DNA from 2 places in the Halomonas qinghailakensis genome. Region 1 is predicted to be linked to the other one. Evidence: predicted binding sites of a transcription regulator. Region 1 holds the regulator's gene; the other holds the start of a gene.
What was found. The regulator LexA, encoded in region 1, represses DNA repair genes until DNA is damaged. The targets are predictions, from matches to a motif close to TACTGTNTANNTANACAGTA.

Region 1 (3,420 bases):
TCATCCAATGGCGGCAGTTCAGCTAGCGTGGGTGTTCGCATAATGTCCTTCGTCAGCGGCAGGTGGCAGCGGCGCATTCATAGCGGCAACCACCACTGGGCGTAAGCGTCTCACTAAATCCCTTACCGTTACTTGCTCATTATAATCCTTGGCAGCAATGTCTCGCAGTGCATCTAGCCCAGACAGCGTAAAGATCACGGTACCAAGCATAAAATGCAGCCGCCAGAAACGTTCAGCATCAGGCAAATCAGGCGTTGCTTGACGCACAAGTTCTGTAAAACGGGTAAAGACATCGCCATACTGCTGCTGAATGTAACGTCGCAAATGACCCTGTGCCTGACTATACGCCAACCCTAAGAGACGCATAAAGACCTTCAGACTATTACGCTCAGCAGGTACCGTCAGCACCGTGCTCGCCATTGTTTCCAACAATACTTCAAGGGGTATTACATCACCGTGATAGTGCGCTTCAAGCTCATCAAGCGCAGTATGAAAGCGCTCAGAAAACGGATCTAAATAACGTGCAAACACCGCTTGGATAAGTGCTTTCTTAGAGCCAAAGTGGTAGTTAACAGCAGCCAAATTGACCCGCGCTTTGCTGGTAATATTGCGCAGCGACGTTTCAGCAAACCCGCGCTCAGCAAATAGTACCTCTGCAGTATCAAGGATACGCGTTACCGTATCAGATTGCGCCATAGCGCCCTCCAGAAAACGAGTGTTTAAAACATCGTTAAATACTATGCCATAACGTAAGTTGGCTCAATCACTTATCGTTGGCTTTTTGTTCAACGCTAACAGACGCTTTAAGCGCATATTCAAACGCCTGCCGAACACTACAATTGATACGCTACTGAGATAACACCACGCTCATTCGTATAGATCTCCTTACCAATAAGAGGCCACCGATAGCGCCACTGTAGGGCGCTCTACCATGTACTGGACAGAGCAACATACTGTATACTTAACCACATACTGTTTAAGCCGACAGGTAGTTACTGTCTTGTCCAATTTTTGGAGGTTGTTATGTCACGCCCACTTACCGCGCGCCAGCAACATGTTTTTGATTTTATTGTTAAAACAATGGGTGAATTTGGCTATCCACCTACCCGAGCGGAAATTGCAAAAGCACTGGGATTCCGCTCACCTAACGCGGCCGAAGAGCATCTGAGAGCACTTGAGCGCAAAGGTGCCATTCGCATTATTCGCAATACCTCGCGAGGGATACGCTTACCTAATCAAGAACCCCAAGAGATAAGCGATGTTCCTGCCACAACACTCCCTGCGCAGGCAGAGCCACTACCACATAACGGCCTGCCCGTTATTGGAGAAGTTGCCGCAGGAAGCCCAATTTTAGCGGCTGAACATATTGATCGTTATTGTCCGCTACCGGCTGAATATTTCACCCCTAAAGCAGACTACCTACTTAGGGTGCGTGGTTTATCCATGAAAGATATCGGCATATTAGAAGGTGATCTGCTTGCTGTGCATCGGACTGATCGCGTTCGTGATGGCCAGATTGTGGTAGCAAGGCTGGAAGATGAAGTGACCGTTAAGCGTTTTAAACGTCAAGGGCATACAGTGACGTTGATGGCAGAAAATAGTGATTTCGCACCAATTGAAATTGATCTGCGTACGCAGCAGCTAGATATTGAAGGGGTCGGTGTCGGTGTCATCCGTGGCGGCAACGGCCAAGCGCTTGGATAAGAAAGTGTAAATAATGCTGAGGCAATCGATAGAGGATGCCTCAGCATTACTGGAGTATCATTGAGAATCTATATAGCGGTGGTCATTAAAGGTCGCTACCCAACCCGGGTGGTACACCAGCAAAATGCTCAACAGCATGCCAGTAATGAAGGCTTCCGAGGGCATGAGTAGTGGTAGAAAGCGCGCATACTCTTGAGCTAAATAAATCGCCTCGGGATCAGTACCTGCAACGACTATTAACAATACCGCTGATAAACCGCCACCCAATGTCGCTAGCGCAGCGCCAAAGAAGCCACATGCAAATAGAAACACCATTAGGTTATCCGGCAACCGTCGATCAACTAAACGCCATACCAGCCCGGTAATAACTGCAGGGACAATACCGGTTACCAACACGTTGGCCCCAAGTAATGCCCACTCGTTGCGGCCAATAGCGCACATCGCAACGTTAATCAGTATATTGCTAATTAGCGCAAGCGGCATTTTGAAGACCAGCGTCATTAAGACGGTAAATACTAAGTGTAACGTTAGCCAGTCGACCGCTTGAGCACGCAGCTGCCACATCAACACCACCGTTACCGTTGCTGCTAGCCAGCGGTGCTGAAGTGCCACATCGTCAAACAGAGCCTGCCATGGTCGAAGCCACAGCATCCATACAAGCATGCTAAGCGATAGCAACCAAGTCAATATCAACGCCCAGGGGGCTAAAACACTCTGCGCAAACGACATGGCAGTCCCTATTCGTAATTAACTAAAAACCACCGTTTTATTACCATGGATGAGCACTCGATCTTCTAAGTGCCACCGCAAACCGCGAGCCAACACGGCTTTTTCAACATCGCGCCCAAAACGCACTAGATCTGTTGGCGTATGACAGTGACTTACCCGATGAATATCCTGCTCAATAATCGGCCCAGCATCCAACTCTTCGGTAACATAGTGACAGGTGGCCCCAATCAGCTTAACTCCTCGCTGATAAGCTTGATGATAGGGCTTAGCACCGGCAAAAGAGGGTAAAAAACTGTGGTGAATATTAATCACTCGACCTGCGTATCGTGAGCAGAGAGAAGGCGGCAAAATCTGCATATAACGCGCCAGCACCACACAGTCAGCCCGGGCACTATCAATCTGCGCTTGAACTTGCTCGAAAGCAGCCTGCTTGTTATCAGGATCAACGGGCACATAATGGTATGGAATGCCATACCATTCAGTAAGCGATCGCATATCCTCGTGGTTTGAAATTACCCCAACGATATCACAGTCAAGTTCACCAGCCTGCCAACGGTACAGTAAATCAACTAGGCAGTGAGACTCACGCGACACCATTAACACCACACGCCTGCGTTTTTGAGTATCAACCAGCGACCACTGCATGTGAAAGGCCTCTGCCACTGGCTCAAACGCACTACGCAGTGCCTCTGCTGACATACCTAGCGAATCTGCCAGAATTTCATAACGCATAAAAAAGCGACCAGTCTCAAGATCAGAGTGCTGGCTTGCCTCAGTAATAGAACCACCTTGCTGAGCAATAAAGCTTGAGACACGCGCCACAATGCCCACTTGATCAGGGCAAGAGACCACCAAACGGTAATAATGAGACATAAATAAACACTCTTGACATATTTGAACGGCACGTTCGACAAGCCCCTACCATCAGTAGGAAAACTGTATATAAGTGAAATAGTGTACCTGATGCATAGCAAGGAAGCACCGCAG
Region 2 (3,420 bases), 500 kb from region 1:
ATTTGCGCTGATCGGAGAGGCATTAAGCCCGCGGCTGCGCCAAGCGCTGCGCTCGCGCTAGCTGCTGTTGTTCACGCTTCACCCTGGCGGCCGCAATGGCGCCAGGGTGAGTGCCTGCCTCCATGAGTTCGTCCCAGCAGGTGGTGTAACGGTTGGAGCGGTGCGCACAGCGCAACTGCCACGGTGCTTCCGCCTCTGTCATTCCAAAACGAATGGTGCCTTGCCCCATACGCTGATTAATGGCGTCAACGGTGTTCATCAAGTGCGGGTGCGCCTTGGGTGAGGGCTGTAACAGTGAAAGTTGATACTGCTGCGCATCCACTAAGTCCAATAACATGACGCCGGCTTTCATAAACTGAAAACCTGGCCGGTACATCTGTTCAAGCCCTTCGCGTACGGCTTCTAAAATGACGCGGGTATCGTCGCTTGGTGACGTTAGGGGAATCATCGCGCTAGGCGAAAGTTGAGGCTGGTCTTTACGATGGCGGTTGGTGTTCAGAAACAGCAGCACGGCGCGGGTAAGGCTTTTCTGCTGGCGCAGTTTTTCGGCACTACGCTGGGCATGGCGGCGCAGTGCTGCGTGTAATTCCGCTTTTACGCCGGTTGCTTGACCAAAAGAGCGCGACGTCATAATACGCTGACGCGGCTGCTCGACTGCGTTCATTTCCAAGCAGGAGATACCACGTAGCTCTAGTGCTGTACGCGCAAGCACCACTGAAAATCGTTTGCGAAGTTGCTTTGGATCGCACTCCCGCAGTTGCCACGCCGTGCGAATACCACCCACCGCAAGCCGTTCTGCTAGGCGTCTACCGATGCCCCATACGTCATTCACCGGCAGCTGTTTAAGCAGCGCAGCCGTGGTTGGGCTATTGGCGGTGAGCAGGCAGATGCCCTGGTAGTGAGGCTGCTTTTTGGCAACGTGATTAGCGAGCTTGGCTAGCGTATGGGTAGGTGCTAGCCCTACACAGACAGGCAGCCCTAAATAGCGGCGAATGCGGCGGCGTAAGACTTCCCCGAGCGTTTGGCATTGAGCGTCGCTGAAACCATCCAGGTAAATAAACATTTCATCAATAGAGTAAGGCGCGACGTCGGGGCAGGCATCCCGCAGTAGCTGGGCGAGTCGTGCGGACATGTCGCCATACAGCTCGTAGTTAGAGGACAGCAGGTGAATTACGCCCCGCCGGCGCAAACCTTCTAGTTGGAAAGAGGGTGTGCCCATGGGGATGTTCAGCGCTTTCATTTCGGCCGAACGGGCAATCACACAGCCATCGTTATTCGACATCACGCCAACGGGCTTGCCTTCAAGCGCAGGATTAAACACCCGCTCGCATGACACGTAGAAGTTGTTGGCATCAACAAGGCCAATCATGGCAAATACTCATGCACCACAGCGCGTACCACGCCCCATAGCTGGCAGTCCGTCTCTGCTAGGGGGAGTGGTGGGTAGTGAGGATGTGCCGAACAAAGATGTGGCGTGCCTTGATAGAGCGCATAACGCTTTATCAGTACTTCCTCTTCAAACATGGCGACCAGGATATGCCCTAAACGGGGCGGTATGCTGCGATCTACCACCAGCAAATCACCTTCGAATATCCCCCAGCCTTCCATGCTGTCGCCTGTGGCGGTGAGGTAGAACGTGTGGTTGGGGTGTTTAATCAACCGCTCATTGAGATCTAGTGTGCGTGGCTCGTAATCCTGGGCAGGTGAAGGGAAGCCGCTAAACCCAGCGCGGCCGTAGAGCATTGGAAAGGGCAGCGGTTGAGAGGTTAACGGCAGGGCTGTCGCAACCATGGTTGTTGCACAATAAGTGGGTTGAGACGGCATCGACGGCATCCTCATGAATAAATAGTGTTTTTATATACAGTATATAGGCAGTATTTATTCATGGGGAAAAAATTGCAAGCGACGCTCAGCGCAGGGTACCAGGGGAATATTGGTTTGCGGGTGCTATTGGCTTAGCGAGCGAGCCACATGCCAACCACCAGTGCACTTATCACGGTAATTAAGAACACAAGATTGCGAGCACGGGTATCACGACGTGGTTTCATAGCCATTTTCCTGTTGGTCATCGTTATTCAACACATTACGAAGTAGTAGCAAGCAGCGAACTCCCCATAAAAGCGGCAGATGCGCTGCGCTTAGCATGGTAACGTTTACGCCTTAGAGCGTCATCTGACGAATATGACATTGCTTGGTTATCCGGCTTTAAAGAGATCCTGTTTATGAATGAATCGACTCATGTCGGTACCGCTGCGCAGCCGCTTTCCCTGGCGAATGGGCGGCTGGCAGCACTTAGCTGGGGGCGTAGCACTGCGCCTACTTGGGTGGCACTGCACGGTTGGTTAGACAACGCTGCAAGCTTTACACGGTTAGCGCCGCTGTTAGTAAAAGCATTGGATATTCGTATTGTTGCGATCGACTTTCGTGGTCACGGGCATTCGGCCCATGCACCTGTAGGAAGCGACTATGCACTATGGGACTACACTCACGATGTGCTGGATACCTTGGAAGCATTAGCGCTCGAAAAGACAACGCTACTTGCTCACTCGATGGGGGCAGCCGTGGCTTGCCTCATATCCGCAGCGTTCCCCGAGCGGGTGAATAAGCTTATTTTGCTAGATGGTTTAGGTGCGTTAAACACACCGGCTGAAGAGACAGCCAGCCAACTGCGTAAAGGGTTGATAGCCTATCGGCGGCCGCTTTCCCGGCCCCCTCGTTATCCGGATATTGAGAGCGCAGTCGCTGCGCGGGTAGCCGGAGGCGTCACGCCGCTGGACAGCATCACCGCTACGCCACTTGTCGAACGTAACACGCAAGCTACCGCCGATGGGCATGTGCAAATGCGCACTGATAGCCGTTTGTTAAAGCCTTCTTTGGTGCGCTTTACACCCCAGCAGGTGTTGGCACTACTGGCGGAGATTCAAGCCTCGGTGCTATTGATAGAAGGGGAGCGGGGTATTTTAGGCGAGCGGGACTGGGCGGAAAAAGCACGCCAAGCGGTGCCCCAGTTAACGCGCCATGTACTAGCGGGTGGCCATCATCTGCACCTTGAACCCCAGGCGGTTGAGCACGTGGCTGAGATAATCCGGCAACAAGTGTAACGGTTATCTGTTGTTCAGCATTAGGAAGATGACAATGAAAAAAGTGACGCAAACTGCTGATACACCTTTGGGAAACCTTCCTTTAAATAATGGCAATAAGGTTGCGTTGGTATTGGGGAGTGGAGGAGCTAGGGGCTACGCCCATATCGGTGTTATCGAAGCATTAGAAGCACGTGGCTTCGAGATTATCTCGATTGCGGGTTGTTCCATGGGCGCGCTTATTGGCGGTATCTATGCGGCTGGAAAACTGCCTGAGTACCGCGAGTGGGTGTGTACGCTGGATTATTTAGACGTGCTAAAGCTGGTCGATGTGACCTGG

Region 2: the regulator LexA is predicted to act here: its motif matches at 1,847-1,866, upstream of M0220_RS02295 (LexA family protein).

The regions. Positions count from the first base shown of each region.
Region 1 is NZ_CP096973.1:3,793,752-3,797,171, forward strand. Features, by position in the region: gene M0220_RS17290 (L,D-transpeptidase) at 1-41, opposite strand, end outside; gene M0220_RS17295 (TetR/AcrR family transcriptional regulator) at 19-696, opposite strand; gene lexA (transcriptional repressor LexA) at 1,024-1,704, shown strand; gene M0220_RS17305 (energy-coupling factor ABC transporter permease) at 1,762-2,433, opposite strand; gene purU (formyltetrahydrofolate deformylase) at 2,452-3,306, opposite strand.
Region 2 is NZ_CP096973.1:491,416-494,835, reverse strand. Features, by position in the region: gene M0220_RS02305 (sodium-dependent transporter) at 1-61, shown strand, start outside; gene M0220_RS02300 (Y-family DNA polymerase) at 23-1,369, opposite strand; gene M0220_RS02295 (LexA family protein) at 1,366-1,824, opposite strand; gene M0220_RS02290 (alpha/beta fold hydrolase) at 2,223-3,101, shown strand; gene M0220_RS02285 (patatin-like phospholipase family protein) at 3,136-3,420, shown strand, end outside.